DNA from 2 places in the Kushneria konosiri genome. Region 2 is predicted to be linked to the other one. Evidence: predicted binding sites of a transcription regulator. Region 2 holds the regulator's gene; the other holds the start of a gene.
The links. Region 2 encodes sigma-54, which starts transcription at its own class of promoters, with help from an activator protein. Its sites were predicted from a motif close to TGGCACNNNNNTTGCTNT; they were not measured.
Positions count from the first base shown of each region.

Region 1 (4,417 bases), 1.1 Mb from region 2:
GCTTCCATTGTAAAAACGCGTTGCATGAAACGATGCGTTGAAAGGAGATAGGACCATGGCACTGTTAATCATTGGCGCAATGGGTTACGCCCTACTGATCATGTTCATGCTGGGTGCGATGATGCTTTCCGGACGGGCTTCAGATCGTGAGGCACGTCGTCTTCAACCGGTGCGAGTCGGTGCTGCAAGGCCTGCCGCTCTCAGCAATGCGCAGCCGTCTACCGACTTCTCGTCCATGCCCGGTCGTAACGCTGCCTGATTTCTCCGGGGAATCAGATAGGCGACAAAAGGCCGCTGTCCGCAAGGGCAGCGGCCTTTGTGTTTCTGCAGATGTTGCCCGGGGCTGATGTGATGCCCGGCATCTCGACAATCTCTTGAAGATAAAAAAACGGCCTGCATATTCTGCAGGCCATTTTGTGTCAGAAAACATGACAACGCGTGCGCAATGGCTTACTTCTTGTTGCGCTTGCGGTCGGTTTCCTTGAGGTGCTTCTTGCGGATGCGAATGAAGCCGGGTGTGACTTCCACCAGCTCATCGCTGTCCAGAAACTCGATTGCCTGCTCCAGCGTGAAGCGGATCGGCGGCGTCAGCACGATGTTTTCATCGTTGCCGGAGGCGCGCATGTTATCAAGCTTCTTGCCCTTGGTCGGGTTGACCACCATGTCGTCGGAGCGGTTGTTGATCCCGATCAGCATGCCTTCATAGACTTCGGTGCCATGATCAATGATCAGCTTGCCGCGGTCCTGAAGGGCGTAGAGCGCATAGGCCAGTGCCTTGCCGTCGACCATTGAGACCAGTACGCCGTTGCGACGCTCAACACCTGCGCCTTCCTTGAGCGGACCATAGTGGTCAAAGCGGCTGGTCAGGATGCCGGTACCGGAGGTCATGGTCAGAAACTGCGAGCGGAAACCGATCAGGCCACGCGAGGGAATCATGAAGTCCAGACGTACACGACCCTTGCCATCCGGGTTCATGTTGGTCAGCTCACCCTTGCGATAGCCCAGCTCTTCCATGACAGAGCCCTGATGCTGCTCTTCACAGTCGATGATGACCTCTTCGTAGGGTTCCTGCTTCACGCCATCGATCTCGCGGATGATGACTTCCGGGCGGCCCACGGCCAGCTCGTAACCTTCACGACGCATGGATTCGATCAGCACCGACAGGTGCAGCTCGCCACGACCGGAGACCTTGAACTTCTCGGCCGATTCTCCCTGCTCAACACGCAGGGCCACGTTGTGGATCAGCTCCTGATTCAGGCGGTCCTTGATGTTACGGCTGGTGACGTACTTGCCATCACGACCGGCGAACGGGGAATCGTTGACCTGGAAGGTCATCGAGACGGTCGGCTCATCCACGGTCAGTGCCGGCAGTGCTTCAACATTGGACGGATCGCAGATCGTGTCAGAGATGGACAGATCATCGATACCGGTAATGCAGACAATGTCACCGGCGCTGACTTCATCGGCCTGAACACGCTCAAGGCCAAGGTGGGTCATGACCTGACCGATCTTGCCCTTTCGAGTGACGCCGTGACGGGAGATGACGCTGACCTGCTGGTTGGGACGCACGCGGCCACGCTTGACGCGCCCCAGACCGATAACACCCACGTAGCTGTTGTAGTCCAGCGCTGAAATCTGCATCTGGAACGGGCCGTCGAGTTCAACGGTCGGCGGCTCGACGATGTCGACGATGGCCTGGAACATCGGGTCCATGTTCTCGGACAGATCTTCCGGGTCCATGCCGGCGATGCCATTGAGCGCCGAGCAGTAGATGATCGGGAAATCGAGCTGCTCGTCGGTCGCGCCCAGGTTGTCGAACAGATCGAAGATCTGATCGATGACCCAGTCAGGGCGCGCGCCCGGACGGTCGATCTTGTTGACCACGACGATCGGCTTGAGGCCCTGGGCAAATGCCTTCTGGGTCACAAAGCGGGTCTGCGGCATCGGGCCATCAACGGCATCGACCAGCAGCAGAACGGAATCCACCATCGACATGACGCGCTCGACCTCACCACCAAAATCGGCGTGCCCGGGGGTGTCGACGATGTTGATGTGGTAGTCGTGCCAGGTAATGGCCGTGTTCTTGGCCAGGATGGTAATACCGCGTTCCTTTTCCTGGTCGTTGGAATCCATGATGCGTTCCTGGTTTTCCGCCTTGCGGTCCAGGGTGCCGGATTGCGCCAGCAGCTTGTCGACCAGTGTGGTCTTGCCGTGGTCAACGTGAGCAATGATGGCAATATTTCTCAGCTTCTCGATATTGCCGGAAGTAAGCGTATCGGACATAACGCGTTTTCACCTTTGTGTACACGCGCCTGTTCAGGGTAGGAGCATGACCGTGCATTGTTTCAACGGCCATGTCAGCAGCGTGCAATAAATTTGGCCCCGCATTGTATAGGCTAAGTCGCCGGTCGAATAGCTGGAATCGTGGTGCAGACGCCGTGAAGTACAATGAAACAGGGTCATTGTGACGAGGTGACGACACCCTGCTTTCAGTCGCTGCTCTTTTTTGGTGCAAAAAGGGCGTGACTTGAACGTTAATGGTGCAATCTGAAACGCCGATACAGAAGTTCCGACCTTGATTCCATCGCTGTCTCGAAGGCCTCGTCATTTGATGATGGGGTTAAGCTGCTGTATGGAAAGCGTTTTTAAATTCGGGACGATTGGTATGCGCCATTTTGGCACGCTGCATGCATTATTTGGGTACACATCGGGACTTGCATGCACTGTGCTTGCGCGTGATACAACGGTGGCGAAGTGATGGCGTCCTGTTAACGGTTTTCAAGCAGTATCCCTTTTATTGGAGGAGTCACATGTCAGAGAAAACGCTTGCCCTGATCGAAGAGAACGACATCAAGTGGGCCGATCTGCGCTTTACCGATACCAAGGGCAAGGAGCAGCACGTCACCATCCCCGCGCGTATGGTCGATGAAGAGTTTTTTGAAACCGGCCAGATGTTCGATGGCTCCTCCATCGCCGGCTGGAAGGGTATCAACGAGTCCGACATGATTCTGATGCCTCAGGATGGTTCAGGCTATCTCGATCCCTTTACCGAAGACCCCACGATCGTTCTGCGCTGCGACATCATCGAGCCGGCCACCATGCAGGGCTATGAGCGTGATCCGCGCTCGATCGCCAAGCGCGCCGAAGCCTATCTGGGCAGCACCGGTCTGGGCGACACGGCCTTTTTCGGCCCCGAGCCGGAGTTCTTCATCTTTGATGAAGTGCATTTCAAGAACGACATGCATCACTCCTTTTTCCGCATCTCCTCCGAAGAGGGTGCCTGGGAGACCGATGGCAAGTTCGAAGGCGGCAACATGGGCCACCGTCCGCGCGTCAAGGGCGGCTATTTCCCGGTGCCCCCGGTCGATTCCTTCCATGACATCCGCAGCGCCATGTGCGCCACGCTGGAAGCCGTGGGCCAGACCGTTGAAGTGCATCACCACGAAGTAGCCAACGCCGGTCAGAACGAAATCGGTGTGAAGTTCAACACGCTGGTGCAGAAGTGCGACGAAGTTCAGACCATGAAGTATGTGATCCACAATGTGGCGCATGCCTATGGCAAGACTGCCACTTTCATGCCCAAGCCGATGGCTGGCGACAATGGCTCCGGCATGCACGTTCACCAGTCCTTCTGGAAGGACGGCGAGAACATGTTCGCAGGCGATGAATACGCCGGTCTGTCCGAAACTGCGCTGTATTACATCGGCGGTGTCATCAAGCACGCCCGTGCCCTGAACGCCTTCACCAACCCGTCGACCAACTCCTACAAGCGTCTGGTTCCGGGCTTTGAAGCGCCGGTCATGCTGGCCTACAGCGCTCGCAACCGCTCTGCCTCGATTCGTATTCCCTACACGGCAAGCCCGAAGGGCAAGCGTGTCGAAACCCGCTTCCCTGACCCGATGGCCAACCCGTACCTGGCCTTCTCCGCACTGCTGATGGCCGGCATCGACGGCATCCGTAACAAGATCCATCCGGGCGAAGCGCTGGACAAGAACCTGTATGACCTGCCGGCCGAAGAAGCGCTCAACGTGCCCACGGTCGCTTCGAGCCTCGAAGAAGCCCTGCAGGCGCTCAAGGATGACCACGCCTTCCTGACCGAAGGTGGCGTATTCACCGAAGAGATGATCGAAGCCTACATCGAACTCAAGATGGAAGATGTGACGGCCGTACGCATGGTGCCAAGCCCCATGGAATACGACCTGTACTACAGCCTCTAAGGTTCAGCCTTGATGATTTGAGGCAGGATGCCCGCCCCCTGTGGGTATCCACACGGAAAAGCCCCGTTTTAACGGGGCTTTTTATCGTCTGGAGATCGAGTTTCCCCGGCCATAATGACGGACTTTCCCTCCTGTGGAATTACTGTCGTGCCGGGTCGTTCCTGTTATCTGTTGCTGTGGACACTAGGGGTTTGTTGGTT
Region 1 is NZ_CP021323.1:1,013,295-1,017,711, reverse strand. Features, by position in the region: gene B9G99_RS04785 (hypothetical protein) at 56-259, shown strand; gene typA (translational GTPase TypA) at 451-2,283, opposite strand; gene glnA (glutamate--ammonia ligase) at 2,811-4,217, shown strand; gene B9G99_RS04770 (DUF4124 domain-containing protein) at 4,416-4,417, shown strand, end outside.
Region 1: glnA (glutamate--ammonia ligase) is a predicted target of sigma-54. The motif match lies at 2,677-2,694, and genes of this name have one in related genera.

Region 2 (4,417 bases):
TGGCACTTGGAGGCGTACTGACACTGATCGACCAGCGAAATACCCTGATGTCTCCCGGCCCGGCACCGGAAAGCGAACAGGGGGTTCCGGATTATTATCTCGAAGGGGTCACCTACACCCGTTTCGATGACCAGGGCCGCATCTCACAGACCATGGAAAGCCCGCGCGTATCCCATACGCCTGCCGACGATGTGACCCGGGCGGTTACTCCGCACTTCACCCTGCTGGGCGATGATGGCCATCGCTGGACAGCGGATGGTGAGCGCGCCACGCTCGGCCCCAATGCCAACACGTTCGAACTGAGCGGAGATGCCGTACTGCGTCAGCCGGCAGACAATTGGCAACTTGAAACGGATGTGCTGCATTATGATGTACCATCTCGGCATGCCTGGAGCGACAGCGGCGCCGTATTCACTCAAAACGAACAGCGTACCCGGGGCGACCGTTTCAATGGCTGGGTCAACGAGGATCGCATGACGCTTGAGGGCAATGTGCAGGGTTTTCACCCCCCCATTCGCCGGTAATCGTCTTCTTTTTTACACATGAATGATGACAAGGATCTCCCATGACGCGCCCTCTGCTGCTGTGTACTTCTGCCCTGCTACTGGCAATGCTCGGCCAGCAGGCCATGGCTCTGGAAAGCGATCGCCAGAAACCCATCAATATCGGCGCTGATGCCCTCAACATCGATAACCGTGCCGGCACGGCCGTCTACACCGGGACAGTCGAAGTCGATCAGGGCACCATGAAGCTGCGCTCCAATCGCGTCGAGCTCAAGCGCGCCCAGAGCGGCGGCCTTTCGAGCCTGACCGCCAAAGGCGGTGATGGTGGGCGTGCCTATATCGAACAGCAGCCGGCACCCAATGATCCATTGGCCAAGGGATGGGGTAACACCATCATCTATCACGCCGGAGAGCGGCGTGTCGAACTGATCGGCAACGCCGAGCTGCATCAAAATGGTGACACCTTTAACGGCGGCTACGTGGAGTATTTCCTCGACTCCCGCCAGGTCAACGCTCGTGGCAACCAGAGCGCGAAGAGCAACAGCTCTGAAGGCAGCTCGGGCGGACGCGTTCGCATGCAACTGACGCCTGAAGACCAACAGGGCAGCAGCCAATGAAAACCCTTCACGCAGCCCATCTGGCCAAAAGCTTCAAGGGGCGCCGTGTCGTTCAGGACATCAGCCTGTCAATTCGGCAGGGAGAGATCGTGGGGCTTTTGGGCCCCAATGGTGCCGGCAAGACCACTTCGTTTTACATGATCGTTGGCCTGATCCAGGCCGACGCCGGTCATGTCGCCATCGATGATCTCGATCTCAGCCGCCAGCCGATGCACAAGCGTGCCCACGCCGGCATCAGCTACCTGCCTCAGGAAGCCTCGATCTTTCGCAAGCTGTCCGTAGCCGACAACATCATGGCCATCCTTGAAACACGCAAGGATCTGGATCGCTCACAGCGGCGCGAACGACTCAACCAGCTGCTTGAAGAATTCAGCATCAGCCATATCAGGGACAACATGGGCATGAGCCTGTCCGGTGGCGAGCGACGGCGTGTCGAGATTGCTCGTGCACTGGCCATCGAACCGGCCTTCATCCTGCTTGATGAGCCCTTTGCCGGCGTTGATCCCATTTCGGTTGGCGAAATCAAGGGCATCATCCGCCAGCTTCGCACCCGTGGCATTGGTGTTCTGATCACCGACCATAACGTTCGTGAAACGCTGGATATCTGTGATAACGCCTACATCGTCGGCAGCGGCCTGATCATTGCCGAAGGCGATGCCAATGCCGTGCTGAACAACCAGCACGTACGCGACGTTTATCTGGGTCACGAGTTTCGTCTTTAACCCCGAAGACTTGCCAATCGGTGGCATGATAATTGCAGCTTTAAACGCCTTGAGCACTTGCAAGGGGGCCGCGGACTGGATAGCGTGACATCACACGTTGGCGACCGGGCTTTACGAACATGATGAAACCCGCCTTACAGCTGCGCACGGGCACTCATCTCACCATGACGCCCCAGCTGCAGCAGGCCATCCATCTGCTGCAGCTCTCTACGCTGGATCTGCAGCAGGAACTCCAGATGGCGCTGGAAAGCAACCCGCTACTGGATATTGAAGAGGACCAGCCCCTCGACCTCGAGTTGCCGGAAACACCGCCCTCTCAGGAGGAATGGTCCAGTGACATTCCGGAAGAGTTGCCCCTGGATGCCCGCTGGGACGATGTCTATACCAACGGCAGCGCTTCCTCGAGCGCTGCAGATGACAGCTGGAGCATCGAACACAACGCCGTAGCCATCGATCTGACCTCGCATCTTCGTGAGCAGATTCTGCTGATGGACATGACCCCGCGGGAACAATTGATCACCGATACCCTGCTGGATGCCCTCGAACCCAGTGGCTATCTCGGTGTAGATCTTGAAGATCTTGGCAAGGGGCTTCGCCAGCAGGGGCTCGGTAATCTAAAACAGTCCGAACTGGAGCACATGCTTGCGCGGCTTCAACAGTGCGAACCGACCGGTGTATTTGCACGAGATCTGCGTGAATGCCTTTTGCTACAACTTGACCAACTCCCGGGCGACACCCCCTGGCTTGCCCAGACCCGACGCATGGTGCGCCAGTTTCTCGAACCGCTGGGACAAAATGATCGTCGTTTGCTCAAGCGCCGCCTGAGTCTTGATGATGACGCACTCGATGAAGTGATTCACACCATCCGGTCACTTAATCCAAGACCGGGTCGCGAGTTTGAATCCGTGGATCAACACCTCGTCATCCCGGATCTGGTGCTGCGCTACCACGCACGTCATGGCTGGCAGGTCGAGCTCAACCAGGAGGCCCTGCCAAAGCTTCGTATTCAGCCCGACTACGCAGCCCTTGTGCGGCGCGCCGACAAAAGTGAAGACAACACCTTTCTCAAACAACATCTTCAGGAAGCACGCTGGCTGCTCAAGAGCCTGTCGAGTCGCAATGAGACCCTCTTGCGGGTAGGACAGGAAATCATGACCCGACAGGCAGGGTTCATCGAACATGGCGATGAAGCCCTGAAACCCATGATTCTCGCTGATATTGCTCAGGCCGTGGACATGCACGAGTCAACCATCTCCAGGGTGACCACTCGCAAATATATCCACACGCCGCGCGGCATCATGGAGCTCAAGTATTTCTTCTCAAGCCATGTCGGTCAGGAAGGCGATGCCCATGCCAGCACGGCCATTCGCGCCCGAATCCGCAAGTTCATAGAAGAAGAGGCACCACGACGCCCGCTGTCTGATGCTCGTCTGGTGCAACTTCTGGCTGATAACGGCATCGTTGTTGCCCGGCGTACTGTCGCAAAATACCGTGAGGCCATGGGCATTCCCTCTTCCAGCGATCGCAAGCGTCTGGCCTGAATGGCATGAAAAGAGACAACAACATCATTCAGGGTTTGCGCTGACGGGAAAAGCGTTACAATCTGAGAGTAGCCGGAAGAGGCTTGCAGGTCCGGCGGTCCATGTGGACAACCGGTTATCCGTTTCGATTCAGGGAGCATGCCATGCAGGTAAACATTACCGGGCACCACGTCGAATTGACCGATGCACTGCGCGAGCACGTCAATCAGAAGCTTGCCAAGCTGGAACGTCACTATGACAACATCACCAATGTTCAGGTGACACTGTCTATTGAAAAGGAGCGCCAGCAGGCCGCGGCCACGTTGCATGCCGCAGGTGCCGAACTTCATGCTCAGGCCGAGCAGGAAGATCTCTATGTTGCCATTGATGCCTTGACAGAGAAGCTTGATCGCCAGCTGCTCAAGCACAAGGAGAAAACACAGGCCCGCTCCCAGGGCAACGGCAAATACCTGTAACCCATGACACTTGACCAGATACTCCCCTCCGACCGAATCCTGTTTGATGTGGAAGGGGGCAGCAAGAAGCGCGTGCTGGAATTTTTCAGCGGGTTCATCTCACAAAACATTCCCAGTCTCGACAGCCAGGAAGTCTTTTCCCGTCTGATCAGCAGGGAGCGTCTGGGGAGTACCGGTGTGGGGAATGGCGTGGCCATTCCCCATGCACGCAATTCACACTGCCGCCAGCCGCTGGCCGGATTCATGCGCCTACAGCAGGCGGTGGATTTTGATGCCATCGACGGTGAGCCCGTCGATCTGCTTTTCGTGCTGCTGGTCCCTGAAGCAGCCGAAGACACGCATCTTTCCCTGCTGGCGCAGATTGCTGAAGTCATGAACGCCGCCGAAACCCGGCATGCCCTGCGCAATGCCCATGATGAGCAGGAACTTCATGACATTCTGATGCAGGCCATCAGTCAACTTTCAACGAGAGTATAAGCAGCATGGCCATGGAACTTGTTATCGTCAGTGGACGCTCCGGTTCCGGCAAGTCCATCGCGCTTCAGGCGCTGGAAGATCAGGGCTTTTATGCCATCGACA
Region 2 is NZ_CP021323.1:3,520,288-3,524,704, forward strand. Features, by position in the region: gene lptC (LPS export ABC transporter periplasmic protein LptC) at 1-524, shown strand, start outside; gene lptA (lipopolysaccharide transport periplasmic protein LptA) at 566-1,120, shown strand; gene lptB (LPS export ABC transporter ATP-binding protein) at 1,117-1,842, shown strand; gene B9G99_RS16360 (RNA polymerase factor sigma-54) at 1,962-3,383, shown strand; gene hpf (ribosome hibernation-promoting factor, HPF/YfiA family) at 3,527-3,838, shown strand; gene ptsN (PTS IIA-like nitrogen regulatory protein PtsN) at 3,842-4,315, shown strand; gene rapZ (RNase adapter RapZ) at 4,327-4,417, shown strand, end outside.